DNA from 2 places in the Gordonia sp. N1V genome. Region 2 is predicted to be linked to the other one. Evidence: riboswitches for the same ligand, from Rfam matches in the RefSeq annotation. Region 2 holds a riboswitch; the other holds the start of a gene.
What was found. Region 2 has a riboswitch for cobalamin ahead of P3L18_RS15600 (iron ABC transporter permease). Riboswitches for the same ligand answer to the same signal wherever they lie in the genome.
Positions count from the first base shown of each region.

Region 1: it holds a riboswitch for cobalamin, as region 2 does, so the genes downstream of both, P3L18_RS24055 (CbtB-domain containing protein) here and P3L18_RS15600 (iron ABC transporter permease) in region 2, are expected to answer to the same signal.

Region 1 covers NZ_JARJDD010000026.1:4,852-8,057, reverse strand. Annotated here, with positions in the region: gene P3L18_RS24065 ((2Fe-2S)-binding protein) at 1-580, shown strand, start outside; gene P3L18_RS24060 (CbtA family protein) at 659-1,486, opposite strand; gene P3L18_RS24055 (CbtB-domain containing protein) at 1,514-1,735, opposite strand; cobalamin riboswitch at 1,769-1,903, opposite strand; gene P3L18_RS24050 (ATP-dependent helicase) at 1,988-3,206, shown strand, end outside.
Region 2 covers NZ_JARJDD010000011.1:79,868-83,073, forward strand. Annotated here, with positions in the region: gene P3L18_RS15595 (ABC transporter ATP-binding protein) at 1-360, opposite strand, end outside; gene P3L18_RS15600 (iron ABC transporter permease) at 392-1,465, opposite strand; cobalamin riboswitch at 1,554-1,764, opposite strand; gene P3L18_RS15605 (alkaline phosphatase D family protein) at 1,866-3,206, shown strand, end outside.

The sequences.
Region 1 (3,206 bases), on a different contig from region 2:
GATGGCCGACCTACTCGAGGACGCGCGCATGCTGGAGTCGCGCGTGGACCGTGTGCGTGCCGCACTCGGGGTGGGCGGCACGTCACGTGTCGAGCAGAGGGTGGCTGCGTCGGTCACCCACCTCGGGCTCGTCGCTCGTCTCATCGCTCCGATGATCGCTGTGGAGGCGCTCGACGAACCGCCGATATCGTTCACGGCCGCGGACCTCTGGTGGCAGGACGAATTGGGTGGGCCCTATCCGCTCTCGGTCACCACCGCGGCGACCGACGCCCGGCCCAACCTGGCCGACGGGATCATCGGCGCACTCACCGACGCCGTCGGCGACGCATTCGGGGTGAGTGGGCGAACGCTGTGGGGCAACGTCGCCTCGGCGACCAACAGCGCCGCCAGACTCATCGCGACGGCGCGCCCCGAACACGGCGATCTCGCCGTCGCCGCGGCCGACCGTGTTCTCGCCGAGCCCCATGTCGAGGACGGGCGGTTACGCGCGGGACCGGGATTCCGCCGGCGCAGTTGCTGTTTGATCTATCGGGTCAGCGGCGATCGGGGCGCCGTCTGCGGCGACTGCGTACTCATCTGACCCACCCACCTTCTCGGCAGACCCCACGAACGCACCACGTCCGCCCCACGATCGTGCAGGGCGGACGTGGAGCAGCGATCAGTTACTGTGTGCCGCGGCCGGTGTCGTCGCCCGGCGCGCAGGATCAGAACGGCTGAGCCAGGTCATGATTCCCGCGAAGGTCGTGGTCAGAACGGTCCAAAGGATCACCTGGTTGGCGATCACATACACCCGGAAGTCGCCGATCACCGCGCCCGGGAATCCGGGGAAGACGATCGCGTCGCCGTTCATGACCGGGTCGGGAACCTCATGGAACTCGGGCAGCAGCGCGATCGCAATGGTCACGACCACCAGGTAACCGACGGCGGCGACCACCGAGGCCGCGAGCCCTCCCCAGCGTTGCCGGAGCCACAGCGCCACAACGACCGCCGCGATCACCGCGACCACCGAGATGACCGTGAGGGTGAGGTACGCCGTCGATCGCGCACCGATGGTGTCGTCGTCGCCGACGGCCGGCGGGTTGGCCGGGTATGCGAAGAACGGCACCCCGAAGACCGCGACGAAGCCGAGGAGCCCGATCAGGGCCGCCGCCCAGCGTGGGTCGGCTCCGGCGCGGTGATGCGCCAGGTAGGTCCACAGAACCGTGAACGCGATTGCGAAGAACGCGCCCATCGACACCGCGAAAACGATGGTCCCCACGCCCGCACCGATGTTCTCCTGCACCGAGCGGGTGAACACCTCGGCGCCGTGCTCGTGGCCGCCGTGCCCATGCGCGGTCATCAGAGCCTCTTCGGCCTCGCTGCGTCCGTCCTCGTAGTCGATGGCCTTGGCCACCTGCGGCTCGATGAAGATCCGAGCGAAGACGTAGGCGACGATCCCGGCGACGAGTCCCGACAGCAGACCGGCGCCGATGAATTTCTTTTCCATGTTCGGTTGTCTCCCGTGCTCGTTCGATCAGTGGCAGGGGAAGCCGAGGAAGTGCCGGGAGTCATGCACGAATTCGTGGATGTGGGTGTCGTTGCCGAACACCGACCAGGCACCTTGGTCGTATCCGATGAAGTAGTAGGCCATTGCGGCGAGGATGAAGGTGGCGGTCAGCCACAGGGCTGCCGACGCGACGGAGAGGTCGGGTACCGCGAGGGCCCGTGCCTTGTTCTGGTGGGTGGTTGCAACCATCGGAGGTCCTTTCGTGGGATGACGCGTCCCAGCGCTTGTCGGATCGATGCTCGGCGGAATCCTGACTCGTCGGGCGGGGTGACTCCCCGGCCCGGCTCACAGTGGCGCGACCGTCCCGGACTCACACCGGGTTTCCGTCAGCATCTGGCGAGAACTCTATACCCGACAAATGTGACCGGCGCGACCCATCGGACAAAACGAGCAGAACAACCGTCGCGGCGTTTTGTCGGAGGCAACATGGATGATGGGTGAATGGCTGCGCCGTCGGTTCTCGATCGCTTCACCGCCCCCACGCGGCGGTGGTTCAGCGGCACCTTCGCCGAGCCGACCGCCGCTCAGACCGGGGCGTGGTCCTCGATCGCCGACGGCAACCACACGCTGGTCATCGCCCCCACCGGTTCGGGCAAGACCCTCTCGGCATTCTTGTGGGCCCTCGACCGGCTCGCGGCGCGCCCGGATCGGGCACGCGGCACCCGAGTCGTCTACATCTCACCGCTCAAGGCCCTCGCCGTCGACGTCGAACGCAACCTGCGTGCACCGCTGACCGGCATCACCCGCGCGGCGCAGGAACTCGGCGATCCCGAGCCGGCGATCACCGTCGGCCTGCGATCCGGGGACACGCCCGCCGCGACCCGCCGCAGCCTGGTCCGCACACCCCCGGACATCCTCATCACCACCCCGGAGTCGCTGTACCTGATGCTGACGTCATCGGCGCGGGAGACACTGACCGGCGTCGAGGCCGTGATCATCGACGAGGTCCACGCGGTGGCCGGCACCAAACGCGGCACCCATCTGGCGCTGTCCCTCGAGCGTCTCGACGAGTTGTTGGAAACACCTGCACAGCGCATCGGATTGTCGGCGACCGTCCGCCCACCCGAGGTGGTCGCGGGCTTCCTGGCCGGTGCCGCGCCGTGCACGATCGTGCGTCCACCCGCGAGCAAGACGTTCGATCTTCGCGTCGACGTGCCCGTGGAAGACATGGCCAACATCCCGCCGCCACCGGACGCACCCGGTTCCGAGGATCTCGACGACGCGTTCTCCCCGACCGCGGGATCGCTGTGGCCCTACGTCGAATCGGCGATCGTCGATCTCATCGATGCCAATCGCACGACCATCGTGTTCGCCAACTCCCGTCGCCTCGCCGAGCGACTGACCGCACGGCTCAACGAGATCGCCGAATCCCGCATCGCGCCCCCCGCGGTGACCGCTGCGGCCAACCCGCGGGTCGCCGGGGGCGCTCCGGCGATGGTGATGGGTAGCGGAGCGTCCTCGGCGGCCACGACCCTACTGGCCCGGGCACACCACGGGTCGGTCAGCAAGGAGCAGCGCGCCGAAATCGAGGACGAACTCAAGACCGGCCGGTTGCGATGTGTGGTGGCCACCAGCTCCCTCGAGCTCGGAATCGACATGGGCGCAGTAGATCTCGTCGTCCAGGTCGAAGCGCCGCCGTCGGTGGCCAGTGGTCTGCAAC
Region 2 (3,206 bases):
GACCGCCGCCCCGTCGGTCGCCCGGGACGTCCGCGCGATCGACCGATGCGGGAACCGACCGCTGGCGATCACCTCGGCAGCGGTGAAATCGAAGTCCAGCGTGGAACTCTGGGTGAGCGCGGCGACCTGACGGGCGTTGTCGCGCATCGAGATCGCGGCCACGTCGACGCCGTCGACCTCAACGTGGCCGGTCGTGGGCCGCTGCGCACGATACAGACAGCGCAGCAGTGTCGATTTCCCGCTGCCGTTGGGTCCGATCACGCCGAGAAAACTCCCCGGCGCAGCGGTGAAGGTCACCTCGCGCAGCAACGTTGCCGAACCGATGTCGACGCCGACCCCGTGATAGCCCGCTGTCGTCATCTTCCCCACCCCCGGTGGTCGTCAACCCGTTTCATCGATCGACCACGCTGCGTCGGCGGTGCATGAGGATCAGGAACATCGGCACCCCGACGGCGGCGGTGATCGCGCCCAGCGGCAATTCCTGTGGCGGCACGGCGGTTCTGGCGACGAGATCGGCGGCGACGAGGAACACCGCGCCGATCAGCGGAGCGATCACCACGAGGCGACGATGGTCGGCGCCGACGAGTAGCCGCGCGACGTGGGGAACGACGAGCCCGACGAAGCCGATCGCCCCGCACACCGACACCATCACACCGGTCATCAACGCCGACAACGCAAATGCCATGACGCGGAACCGCGACGCCGACAACCCGAGGGACGCGGCGACCTCGTCGCCCATGGCGAGGGCATTGAGCGAGCGCGCCAAGCCTGCCACCGCGATCACCCCGCCGACGGTCACGACGCCCACGAGGACCGCCGAATACCAGCTGGCCGCGGCCAGACTGCCCAGGAGCCAGAACATCACGCTGCGCGCGGCGTCGCCGGTGGGTGCGAGGAACACCAACACCGTGGTCAGCGCCGAGAAGCCGTAGCCCACCGCGGTGCCGGTCAACACGAGTCGCAACGGTGTCAATCCGCCTGCCCCGGAGGCCATCCCGAACACGATGAGGGTCGCGAGCAGCGCTCCGGCGAAGGCCGCGACCGGCATCGCATAGAGCCCGATGCCCGACAGGACGCCGAAGAGCACCACGCTCGTGGCCCCCACCGATGCGCCGGAGGAGATACCGAGCACGTACGGGTCGGCGAGCGGGTTGCGCACCATCGCCTGCACGACCACTCCCACCACCGACAACCCGGCGCCCACCACCGCTCCGGTGATCACCCGTGGTACCCGCGAATCGATGACGATCCAGTACGCGGCGGCGTCGTCGGCGGAGATCGAGCCGCCGGTCAGTGCGGCCCACACGAAGCGCGGCACATCGGTTCCACCGACGTCGGCGGTACCGAACGCCACACCCGCCCATGCGACCACGAACAGCGCGAGCACACCGAGCACCGCGAACACGCCGACACGCGCCCAGGTCGGCGCGGGTGGCGCGGCCTGCGGTGAGGTGTGATCGTCCACTGTGGCACGGTCTCTCGTCGGGCGGAAGACAGCCGCGCACGACAGATCGGCGCACCGGCCATATCCCGCGAGGCAAGTGTCGACCACGGTCCCCCATGGCCACGGCGGCAGGTCTTCGGACTTCGGACGCGGCACCGAGATGCCACCTACCCGCGGCCGCTTCCCGGACCGTGAAGTCCAGTGCGAGGAGCCGCTGTCGTTTCCGTCACCGCTGCGGGGCAGCTCTGGATTCTCACCAGATTCCCTTTTCACCGACCGGACCGTGTGACCCGGTCGGAACCGACGCGCGCTGAGCGTAGCAGGCATCTCGCCGAGGCGTTGCCCAGGTCTTCACCACCGCATCACCGAGTCGTGGCCGGTCGTCATCCCCGACGACACCGTGCGGTGATCGCCTCGAGGCATGTCCTCCCCCAGCCATATTCCGCTACGCGTCACCCCGGACAAGGTGCTGCGCGCCGGGACGACGCGCCGTCGATTCCTCACCTGGACCGCGCTGGCCGCCGGGCTGGCCACCGCCCCCACCCTGTTCGCCACCGACGCCGCCTCCGCTCGACGGGTCCGAGGTGCCGGCCACCCGTTCGCCCTGGGAATCGCCTCCGGCGACCCGCTCGCCGACGCCGTCATCCTGTGGACGAGGCTGGCGACCGACCCACTCGCACCCGGCGGGGGCATGGGCCGAGAATCCCACGATGTCGGCTGGGAAGTGGCCCGCGACGAGCGGATGCGGAGCGTCGTGGCGCGTGGTGTGACCGGTGCCGGCCCGGACACCGGGCACTGCGTGCACGTCGACGTCCGCGGCCTGACGCCCGGGACCGACTACTTCTACCGATTTCGCGCGCTCGGCGAGATCTCCGAGGTCGGCCGAACCCGGACCGCACAGCGCGTCGGAACACCCACCGGCGCACTGTCGTTGGCCTTCGCCTCCTGCCAGGCCTGGGCCGACGGCCACTACCCGGCGTTCGGCGAAATGGCCCGCGAGGCCCCCGACGTGGTGTTTCATCTGGGCGACTACATCTACGAGAAGCCGATCCCGATGGGCGGCGGTGCACGCGATACCGCGGTGGTACCGGCGTCGGCGTATCGCGAATGCCGTGACCTCGACGACTACCGCGAGCGCTACGCCCTGTACAAACTCGACCCGAACCTGCAAGCGGCGCATCGGATGAGCCCGTTCATCACGATCTTCGATGACCACGAGGTCGACAACAACTGGGCCGCCGACACTCCCGAGGACGACCAACCCATTCCGCAGTTCCTGCTCCGGCGGGCTGCGGGCATGCGCGCCTGGTGGGAGAACACCGCCGTTCGGCTCGCCCCGCCCGGGCGCGGATTTCGTGCCTATCGTCGCTTCACGTTCGGCGATCTCGCTCGGTTCAGCGTCCTCGACACGCGTACCCACCGCAGCGATCAGGTGAACGGCGACAACGACACCGGGCAGAACGCGGCCACCGCGGACCCACGCCGCACCATCACCGGCGCAGCCCAGGAGCGGTGGATACTCGACGGTCTCGCGGCCTCCGGTTGCCGATGGAACGTCCTGGCCCACCAGACGACGATCGCCGACCTCGCGCGAGAGCGTGACGGGGTCCGCGCGGTGAGCATGGACGGATGGAGCGGGTACGAGGCGTCGCGGGCGCGTGTCCTCGACGGCGCCCGCGAACGCCGAACCCCCAACCTCGTGTCGATCGTCGGCGACATCCACCGGAATGTGGTGTCGGAGTTGCGATCCACCTACACCCGA